2 regions of the Variovorax sp. P5_A3 genome follow, and region 1 is predicted to be linked to the other one. Evidence: riboswitches for the same ligand, from Rfam matches in the RefSeq annotation. Region 1 holds a riboswitch; the other holds the start of a gene.
What was found. A riboswitch is a leader RNA that binds a small molecule or an ion and turns the genes downstream of it on or off. The one in region 1 is predicted to bind glycine.
Positions count from the first base shown of each region.

Region 1 (5,445 bases):
CTCGACGATGACGGAGGCCAGTTCGCGAGCGCCGTGGACGTCGGGAAGCGGAAGCAAGTCTCGTTCGGAAGGCATCAGATCTTTCATGAAGCCGTCAATCGGCGGTGGTCTCCAGGATCAGGCGAGCCGTTTCCTCCGGCGCGTCCCAATGGGGAAAATGGCCGCACCGCTCGAACCAGTGCAGGCGGGCATCCGGAAACAGCTTCTGCGCGCGCGCCGCCTGCCGGGGAAAGCACACCCGGTCGAGCCGGCCCCAGCCGATCACCATCGGCTTGGACAGGCTCCCGATCGCCAGTCCTTCCTGTGGCAAGCCGCTCACCATATCGCGCAGCATCACGCTGAAGGACGCCGACGAAGCGTAGCTCCGCATCTCTTCCAGCACCAGTGCCGGTGACAACCTGGCGGCTTGTGCCGACAGCTGCGTCAGGAGCAGCGCACGCGACCAGTCATGGCATGCGATCGCCGGCATCGCAAACTGCAGAGCGCGAACCACCCGCATCGAGAAGCAGATCGAACTCTGGTACGCATAGCGCTCCCATCCAGCCCAGAAGCCACCCGGCCCCAGTGAGATGACCGAGCCCAGCACCCCGCCCCGTCGCGCCAGTTCGAGCACCAGGCGAGCGCCCAATGAACTGCCGACCGCATCGGTTCCCACCAGATCGTGCTCCCACAGGAACTGGGCGACCGCGCTGGCGAGCGTGCGCACCGACACCTCCCCTGCGAGCGGGGGACTCTTGCCGAAACCCGGCAGGTCGATCGCGACCACGGCACGCTCGGCGGCAAGCGGATTCAGCACGGTCTGCCATGAGCGCCAACTGCTGCCGAGGCCGTGAATGAGCAACAGAGGCTTCCCTTCACCGCGTCGGACATAGTTGATCTGCACGTGTTCAGTTTGCATTCACACAGTGCGCCGACACATCAGCCTGCCGCACGAGCCGCTGTAGGAGAACGAGCCCCTCGCCACCACCACCACCACCGATACACTGGACCGATGCTTTCACTGCGCCACCCCTGGCTCGTCACCTGCCGGGGCCTGCTCTGCCTGGGGCTGCTCTGCGCCGTCGCGTTCGCCCACGCGCAGGAACAGGGATTGCGCATCGGTTCCAAGCGCTTCACCGAGTCGTACATCCTGGCGGAGGTCCTGGCCCAGACCGCCGCGCCCGAAATGCCGACACCGCCCGTGGTCCGGCAAGGGCTCGGCAACACCGCGATCGTCTACGAGGCCCTGCGCTCCGGGAGCATCGATCTCTATGCCGAGTACACCGGCACGATCGCGCTGGAGATCCTGAAGGGCTCCCAGTCGATGTCGCGCGAAGCGATGAACGCGGCCCTCGCGCCGCTGGGGCTGGGTGTCGCGATTCCGCTGGGCTTCAACGACGGCTATGCGCTCGCCATGCGAGCGGCCGATGCGGACCGGCTCGGCATTCGCACGCTGAGCGACCTGGCAAGCCATCCTGACCTCAAGCTCGGCCTGTCGAATGAGTTCATCGGCCGCGCGGACGGGTGGCAGGGTCTCGCTGCGCGCTACGGATTCAAGCAGACGCCCACCGGCCTCGACCACGGACTCGCGTACGAAGCGATCGGCGCCAGGCAGATCGACGTGATCGACATCTACACCACCGACGCCAAGATCGATCACCTGGGCCTGCGCGTCCTGCAGGACGACCGCGGCTACTTCCCGCGCTATGACGCCGTGGTGCTGTATCGGCTCGACGTGCCCACGCGCTGGCCGACAGCATGGGCGGCGCTGCAGAAGCTCGAAGGCCGCATCGACGAACGCGCCATGATCGCGATGAATGCGCGTGCGGAACTGCAAGGCGTCGCCTTCGACGTGGTCGCCCGCGACTTCCTCGCACAAGGCCACGCCGCCCCTGCGGATGCGGCTTCGCGCGGCTTCGTCGCCAAGCTGTTCGGCCCCGACCTGGGCCGGCTCACGCGGCAGCACCTGATGCTCGTCCTGGTCTCGGTCGGGGTGGCGATCCTCATCGCGGTGCCAGTCGGGATCCTCGTGTTTCCGCACTTGCGGGCGCGCGCGCTGGTCCTGGGTCTCACGGGGCTCTTGCAGACCATCCCCTCGCTGGCGCTGCTCGCGGTGCTGATCTCGCTGATCGGGGCGATCGGCACGCTGCCTGCGCTGGTCGCGCTCACGCTCTATGCATTGCTGCCCATCATGCGCAACACGGTCACCGGCTTGACCGAGGTTCCCGCAGGACTGCGACAGGCAGCCACCGCGCTCGGCATGACGGGCGGGCAGAGCCTGCGCGCGGTGCTATTGCCGCTGGCGCTGCCCACCTTGCTGGCCGGCGTGCGAACGGCGACCACCATCGCCATCGGCACCGCAACCATCGCGGCCTTCGTCGGAGCGGGCGGCTTCGGCGAACGCATCGTGACCGGGCTCGCACTCAACGACCGCGAACTGCTGATGGCCGGCGCGGTCCCCGCCGCCGTGCTGGCGCTGCTGAGCGAGGCCCTGTTCGAGACCATCGAATACCTGATGCGCCGGCGCACGCAAACCTGAATCCGTCCAACCGGAGGATCTCTCGCCCAATCCCTTACACTCGGCCGGTCAGGAGAGAGCCCCGCGACAGCGGTGCCGCCGAAGGCGCAGGTCCCCTCATCACAAGGGCCCGAACGCTCAGGCAAAAGGACTGACGAGGCGCTCTTTCACACGGGGCGTTTCCTTGCTGGAGAGAGGCGGCCCGTCACTACGTCGGAGGGCCGTCCACCGAAGGAGCAAACCCCGATCGTGGGGCGAATCTCTCAGGTAAAGCGGACAGCAGGGGTGGCCCATGGCTCCGGTCATGGATCTGGACTGCCCCTTTGGAGAGTGCCTTGGCCTCCGCATCGACCAACGATCTTCTGAAGACACCGCTTCACACCCTGCACGTGGAGCTTGGCGCCCGCATGGTTCCCTTCGCGGGCTACTCGATGCCGGTGCAATACCCCGCCGGCCTGATGGCCGAGCACAAGCACACGCGCGAGGCCGCCGGCCTGTTCGACATATCCCACATGGGCCAGCTGCGCCTGGTCGGTCCCGACGCCGCGGCGGCCTTCGAGACCCTCATGCCGGTCGACGTGATCGGACTGGCGCCGGGCAAGCAGCGCTACGGCCTGCTGCTCAATGACGAGGGCGGCATCCTCGACGACCTGATGTTCTTCAACGAAGGCCACGACTCGCTGTTCGTGATCGTGAACGGCGCGTGCAAGGCGGCTGACATTGCGCACATCACGGCGAAGATCGGCCAGCGTTGCCAGGTCCTGCCGATGCCCGACCATGCCCTGCTGGCGCTGCAGGGGCCGCAGGCTGCGGCGACGCTGGCGCGTCTGTCGCCCGGCGTCGAGCGTTTCGTCTTCATGACCGGCGGCGCGGTCCAGATCGGCGGCCTGCCGGCCTTCGTCACACGCAGCGGCTACACGGGCGAAGACGGCTTCGAGATCTCGGTCGCGGCCAAGGATGCCGAAGCCCTGGCCCGCCTGCTGCTCGCACAACCTGAGGTCAAGCCCATCGGCTTGGGCGCGCGCAATTCGCTGCGGCTCGAAGCTGGACTCTGTCTCTACGGCAACGACATCGACGAGACCACGACGCCGGTCGAGGCTTCGCTCGGCTGGGCGATGCAGAAAGTGCGGCGCACCGGAGGCGCGCGCGAAGGCGGTTTTCCGGGTGCGGACAAGATCCTCGCCCAACTCACGGCCGCCAGCGGCACGGCAGGCCATCTCGACCACGAGACGCTGAAACGCAAGCGCGTCGGCCTGGTGGCGCTGGAGCGCGTTCCGGTGCGCGATGGCACGCTCCTTGAATCATTCGAAGGCCTTGCCATCGGCCAAGTGACCAGCGGCTTGCTCGGTCCGACGGTCGATCGGCCGGTGGCGATGGGGTACGTCGCGCTGGCCTATGCGGAGCCCGGCACGCGCATCCAGGGGATCGTTCGTGGCAAGCCTGTGCTCATGGAAGTGAGCACCATGCCTTTCGTCCCCGCCCGGTACTTCCGCGGCTGATTCCCCACTGACATTCTTTTTCCCCAAGGAGCTTCTTTCATGACGATCAAGTACACCAAGGACCACGAGTGGGTCAAAGAGGACGACGCAACCCTCGTGACCGTGGGCATCACGGTACATGCGCAGGACGCGCTGGGCGACGTGGTGTTCGTCGACCTGCCGGAAGTCGGCAAGACCTTCAACCAGGGCGAAGTCGCGGGCGTGGTCGAGTCGGTCAAGGCCGCAGCCGACGTGTACATGCCCGTCTCGGGCGAGATCACCGAAGTCAACGAGGCGCTACGCGCCGATCCGTCGCTCGCCAACAGCGCGCCGATGGACGCCGGCTGGTTCTTCAAGGTCCGGATCAGCGATGCGACCCAACTCGAAGCATTGCTGGACGAAACGGCCTACACGAAGTTCTCGGAAGAGAACTGATCCCTCACCGCCCCTCCTGCCTGACCCACCCATCACCTCCATGTCGACGCCCGTCCTGCCAACCCTCCCCTCGCTCGGCGAACTCGAGAACGCCGAGGAATTCATCGCTCGCCACATCGGCATCGAAGCCGGAGACGAGACGCGCATGCTGGCCGCCATCGGCTCGACGACGCGCGCCGAGCTGATCGACGGCATCGTGCCGCCGGCCATCCGCCGCAGCCGTCCGATGCGCCTGCCGGCGCCGGTGACGGAAGCCGACGCGCTGGCCGAACTCAAGGCCATCGCGGCGAAGAACAAGGTGGCGCGCAGCTTCATCGGCCAGGGCTACCACGGGACGCACACGCCCGGCGTGATCCTGCGCAACGTGCTGGAGAACCCCGCCTGGTACACGGCCTACACGCCCTACCAGGCCGAGATCTCGCAGGGCCGCATGGAGGCGCTGGTCAATTTCCAGACGATGGTCTGCGACCTGACCGGCATGGCCATCGCCAATGCGTCGATGCTCGACGAAGCCACGGCCGCCGCCGAGGCGATGACGCTGGCCAAGCGCAGCGTCAAGAGCAAGAGCAACGTCTTCCTGGTGTCGGGCGACTGCCATCCGCAGACCATCGAGGTCATCAAGACACGTGCCGCGCCGCTGGGCATCGAGGTCAAGGTCAGCACCGTGTCCGAGACCCTGCCGCACCTCATGGCGAGCAGCGAATTCTTCGGCGTGCTGGCGCAATACCCCGCCACCACCGGGCATGTGCACGACCTGCGTCCGCTCGCGGGCCACGCGCACCAGTTCGGCGCCGCCTTCTGCGTGGCGGCCGACCTGCTCGCGCTGACGCTCCTGGCGCCTCCCGGCGAATGGGACGCGGACATCGTCTGCGGCACCACCCAGCGCTTCGGCATGCCCATGTGCAACGGCGGCCCGCACGCGGCCTACCTGGCCTGCCGCGACGAGTACAAGCGCTCGCTGCCCGGCCGGATCGTCGGGGTGAGCGTCGACACGCACGGCGCGCCCGCCTACCGCCTCGCGCTACAGACGCGCGA
Region 1 covers NZ_JBFUKW010000019.1:78,443-83,887, reverse strand. Annotated here, with positions in the region: gene AC1D3B_RS25005 (ROK family protein) at 1-75, opposite strand, end outside; gene AC1D3B_RS25000 (alpha/beta fold hydrolase) at 95-898, opposite strand; gene AC1D3B_RS24995 (ABC transporter permease/substrate-binding protein) at 992-2,518, shown strand; glycine riboswitch at 2,558-2,661, shown strand; glycine riboswitch at 2,675-2,787, shown strand; gene gcvT (glycine cleavage system aminomethyltransferase GcvT) at 2,833-3,996, shown strand; gene gcvH (glycine cleavage system protein GcvH) at 4,036-4,410, shown strand; gene gcvP (aminomethyl-transferring glycine dehydrogenase) at 4,451-5,445, shown strand, end outside.

Region 2 (5,445 bases), on a different contig from region 1:
CGCGCCGAAGAACCACATCCAGGAGATGCCCAGCAGCGAGCGGAACACCACGAGGTTGCCGTGCGCCAGCTTCAGATTGCGCCATGTCTCGCTGACCGGGTTCCAGTTGATCGTCAGGCCCGGATCGGTCGCAGGGGCGCGAGGAATCGCCTGCGCCACGCCGCGGCCCACCAGCGCCAGCAGCACACAGGCGACCGCCACCGTCGCATGGCCGACCTGCGGAAGCGCCACCAGGAGGCCGCCTGCAACCTGACCCAGCAGGATCGCGACGAAAGTCCCCATCTCGACCATGCCGTTGCCGCCCGTGAGTTCACGCGTATCCAGCACCTGCGGGAGATAGGCGAACTTGACGGGTCCGAACAAGGTCGAATGCAGCCCCATCAGGAAGACGCAGCCCAGGAGCACCGCGGCATCCGCCCGCACGAAACCCCATGCCGCGACCAGCATGATCGCGATCTCGAGGTTCTTGACGAAGCGGATCATCTTCGTCTTGTCGTACTTGTCGGTGAGCTGCCCCGCCGTGGCGGAAAACAGCAGGAAGGGCAGGATGAACAGCGCGCCGATCGCGAGCCCCGCCATGGCCGGCGGCATCCAGCTGAGTTGCAGCTGGTAGGTCACCATGACAGTGAACGCAAACTTGAACAGGTTGTCGTTGGCCGCGCCGGAGAACTGGGTCCAGAAGAAGGGCGCGAACCGGCGCTGCCCCAGCAGGGCGAACTGGTTGGCGTGCCCATGCGGGTCGGGCACGCTCGATGTGGAGGAAGACGCGTCGGCGGATGTGGTCATTCGTAAAGCCTTGCTGGCAGGTTTCCTCAAGCCGTCACGGTGGCGGCGCCCGGATTGTGCCGCAGCGTCTGCCGTTCCATGGTCTGCAAGGCGTGCAACACCGGGAGCGCCGCCAGCGCAGCCGTCAGGTGCTTGAGGGTGTGGCCCGACACGAGCTGATTCGTCGCTTCGAAGATCGTGTGGTCCGCAAGCTCGAGCATCTTGGCAAGCCCATAGAAGAAGATCACCCAGCCCAGCTTGAGACCGATCGCGCCCTTCGTGGGCTTTGTCATCGCCAGCGCCGCGATCAGTGTCATGCCGCCAAACTGAACCAGGGCCCACGGCAATGCGTTCCCGGTCTTGTGGCAGATAGCCGCCGCCAGCAGGCCGCCCACCAGCGTGAACCAGGCCGCGGGCCAGCCGGCACGCGAACTCACCCGCTCGCAGACCGCGAAGCCCACCAGCCCCGCGAAGGCGACGGCCATGCCGGCGCGGTCGGCCGCCAGCCGCATGCTGTCGGGTGCCAGATGGTAGAAGGCCGAACCCAGCGCCGTGAGGATCAGGCCTGCGAAGAACATCCAGGCGCAATCGAGCAAATTGACCGGCGGCTGCACCGCAGCCTGGGGCGGCACCGCCGCATCCTGGGCTTCCTCGTGCACCCGGTCCAGCCAATGGATCCAGCGCAGGCCCCAGAAGCCGATGGCGGCGAATGGCAGGTTGCTCAGCACGTCCATCGCATTCGGAAGGCCGTGCCAGGCCTGACCGTCGGCAAAGGCGTTCGGGCCGTATCCGGGCGCCGGTACCGACGGCCCGACGATCGCCGCCAGCAGGAGCAGCGCGAACAGCGTCAGCACGCAACGTTCGCGACTTGATAGGGACGACAGCGACATGGCGGAACTCCGGTGGTTGGCGTGGGACGGAATCTAGGTTGTCAACCCACCCGGAGGCATCGAAAATCGATACGGAGTACTTTTCCACCACTTCCGGTATCAACCGGCAATACCGCCCCCTCCATGAGCACCACCGTCGATCTGGTCCAGGCCCTCAAGAACGAACTCAAGAACGCCCACATGACCTACGCGGATCTCGCCAAGTCGCTGGACATGGCCGAGTCGAGCGTCAAGCGCATGCTCGCCAAGGGCGACATGCCGCTCACCCGGGTCGACGCCATCTGCCGCGCTCTCAAGATCGACTTCGCTGAGCTCGCCCGTCGGGTCGCGGATTCACAGCCGCTGCTCAAGGAACTGACGCTCGAGCAGGAAAAGGCGGTGGTCAAGGACAAGAAGCTGCTGCTGCTGGCCATCTGCGTGCTGAGCCAGTGGACGCTCGAGCAGATCGTCGGCGCCTACCGGATCACCGAGGCCGAGTGCATCGGCTACCTGGCCCAGCTCGACCGGATCGGCATCATTGAACTTCGTCCCCTGAACCGCTACCGGCTGAAGCTGGCCAAGACCTTCCGCTGGCGGCCGCACGGGCCGGTGATGGACTTTTTCCGGGAGAACGTGGTGCTCGACTACTACCGCGGCGGCTTCGACGGCCCCGCGGAAGGCCTCCTTTTGGTGCACGGGTCGATCAGCAAGTCGCTTGCCCCGGCCTTCCTGGACCGCCTGCAGCGCGTGGCGCAGGACTTCGCGCAGCAGCACCAGACCGACCAGAAGCTGTCGCCCAAGGAGCGGGAGGGCTACACCCTGTTGCTGGGCATGCGCAACTGGGAGTTCGAGCTCTTCACCCGCCTGCGGCGCGCCTGAGTGTGATGCAACACACGGAAACCGGTTTCCTATATAAAATCGTGGGCTGCAGAAAAGTGGACGCCTTGACGTCCCACCGACGGCGCAAACTCCCATGAACGCTCAGGTGAACCGCACGCACAGTGGTTCGGGCACTGCTTCTTATTGATCAATCGCCGACTGGAGAGACGCCACGCCATGTGGCGCACCGAAGGAGCAAGTCCGCTGCAGGTCGCACTGGATGAATCTCTCAGGTAACAGAGACAGGGGGAGCGGCAGTCTGAACCCCGGGTGACGGCCGCTTCGCACAGTGAGCACCAACGCCCGCCGTTCATGCCATCCCAAAAGGATTCGGACATGCGCGTGGTTGTACTCGGCGCCGGCTTGCTCGGTGTCACCTCGGCCTATTACCTTCAGCAACTGGGCCATGAAGTGATCGTGGTCGACCGGCATGCGACGCCGGCGGCCAAGGCGCGGGGGCGTGCCGCGCCGACCGCCGACGCGTCCGGGCTGAAGCAGCCCGGATCCACGCCTGTCCACGCCGGACGCACACAAGGACAAGGCCGGTGGACCCGCCTGCGTGTGGGGTTGCGCCGCCGCATCGCCAGGCTGGTCGATCGCGCCATCGGTGCACCGCCCCAGCGCGACCCCGTCGAGCACCTTGTTCGCCTCGCCGCCTACAGTCGCAAGAGTGCGCGCATCCTGCGCGAAGAGGCCGGCCTGCCCCAGGGCGGGCGCATCGGAGGCCTGTTGAACCTGTTCACCGACGGCGCGGCCTTCAACAATCGCCTGGCTCGCGCCCCGCACTGGTCCGAACTCGGTTGCGAGGAACAACTCTTCTCGGCCGACGACGCGATCCGCATGGAGCCCGCGCTCCAGGCCATCCGCGAAAAGCTCGCAGGCGCCACCTACTCGGTCGAGGACCCGGCCCGCGATCCTGCGCAGTTCGCGGCAAGCCTGGTCTTCCTGTGCCGCGCCGCGGGGGTGCGTTTCCTGACCAAGCACACGGTGGTGTCGCTCAAGGAGCGTGACGGCCGCATCGACCGCGTCGAATTGCTCGATCCCCACGGCCGCTCCACCACGCTGCGCGCCCAGGCCTATGTGCTGGCGCTGGGCTCGTCGAGCGTCCAGCATGCGGAGTACCTGGGCGTCGACATGCCGCTGCGCTTCGTGCGCGAGTACATCGTCACGATACCGGTCAAGGATCCCGCCCGCGCGCCGCGCGTTGCGCTGCGTGATCGCCAGGGCAAGCTGCGCATCGACCGTGTCGAGACGCCGCAAGGCGACCATCTGCGCGTCACCGCCACGGTTCGTGCCGGCCTCGACGAAGAAAGCGAACCCGATTCGGACCGCTTCAATGCAATCCTGAAGCGCGTCGAGATACTGCTCCCCGGAGCGGGCGACCTGGCGCACGCATCCCTCGCCACGGAGATGCACGCCGTGAGCAAGACGCGCCTGCCGATGATCGGCAAGACGCGCCTCCCCAACCTCTTCCTGAACACGGCACCCGGTACGCCGAGCTGGATCAATGCCCTCGGAGCGGGCAAGTCCATCGCCCGCATCGTCAGCGGCCTGCGCCCCGAACTCCAGTTCGCCTTCAGGGGCTTGTAGCTTTCAAGGCCGTCGGCGCCTACAATCGCCGCACTGCAGGAGAGCGGGTCGCGCAAGCGGCCCCACCGAAGGCGCAAACTCCCATAAACGCTCAGGTCGGCTCGCAAGACGGGCCTGTACTGCACCAACTGTCATAGCCGTCTGGAGAGCCATCACCCCATGTGAGCGTGATGCACCGAAGGAGCAAACCCGTTGCGGGCGCAACGGGTGAATCTCTCAGGTACCGAGGACAGGGGGAGCGGCAACTTGGACGTCGGTCCGGTTGCTATATCTTTTCAGCTTCCGATACCGATCCGTCCAAGCGCTGCAACCTTCGAAGGTGCTTGAAATGCGCGTGATCGTTCTTGGCGCCGGCCTGCTCGGCGTGACCTCGGCCTACTACCTCCAGCAACTCGGCCACGAAGTGACCGTCATCGACCGGCAGGCCACGCCGGCCGCCGAAACCAGCTTCGCCAACGGCGGGCAGATTTCGGTGAGCCACGCCGAACCCTGGGCCAATCCGGGGGCACCCCTCAAGGTGCTGCAATGGCTCGGCAAGGAAGATGCCCCCCTGCTCTTCCGCATTCGCGCCGACATGCGGCAATGGCTGTGGGGCCTGCAGTTCCTGTGCGAATGCACGCCGGCCCGCACCCGCCACAACATCGAGCAGATCGTTCGGCTCGGCACCTACAGCCGCGACACGTTGCAGCAACTGCGCCGCGACACCGGCATCGGCTACGAGCAGCGCACGCAGGGCATCCTGCACTTCTACACCACACAAAAAGAGTTCGACGCTGCCCTCGAGCCCGCCGAACAGATGCGCGCCCTGGGCTGCGATCGCCAGGTGATTTCGGCCGACGAGGCCGTGAAGATCGAGCCTGCGCTGGCCCACATCCGCCCGCAGCTCGCAGGGGCTACCTACACAGCCGAGGACGAATCGGGCGACGCCAATCGCTTCGCACGCGAACTCGTGAAGCTGGCAACGGCGGCCGGCGTCAAGTTCCTCATGAGCCACACCGTGACGGCGCTGCGCGAGGCTGGCGGCAGCATCGACCACGTCGAAGCCACCGACAGCGAAGGCCGCTTCCAGCGCATCCGCGGCGATGCTTTCGTGCTCGCGATGGGCTCACTCAGCCCGCTCTATGCGGCGCCGCTCGGCATCCGACTGCCCATCTATCCGGCCAAGGGCTACTCGGTCACGTTGCCTGTAAAGGACGCGTCGAAGGCGCACCAGGTCTCGTTGACCGACGATGAGTACAAGCTGGTGTTCTCGCGCTACACCTCCGAGTCGGGCGACCGGTTGCGGATTGCCGGGACGGCCGAATTCAACGGCTATGACCGCGACCTGAACCGCGTGCGCTGC
Region 2 covers NZ_JBFUKW010000009.1:61,592-67,036, forward strand. Annotated here, with positions in the region: gene AC1D3B_RS16070 (MFS transporter) at 1-786, opposite strand, end outside; gene AC1D3B_RS16075 (hypothetical protein) at 813-1,655, opposite strand; gene AC1D3B_RS16080 (helix-turn-helix domain-containing protein) at 1,779-2,513, shown strand; glycine riboswitch at 2,663-2,769, shown strand; gene AC1D3B_RS16085 (FAD-dependent oxidoreductase) at 2,850-4,103, shown strand; glycine riboswitch at 4,130-4,225, shown strand; glycine riboswitch at 4,235-4,346, shown strand; gene AC1D3B_RS16090 (D-amino acid dehydrogenase) at 4,432-5,445, shown strand, end outside.
Region 2: another riboswitch for glycine. It lies ahead of AC1D3B_RS16085 (FAD-dependent oxidoreductase); the one in region 1 lies ahead of gcvT (glycine cleavage system aminomethyltransferase GcvT).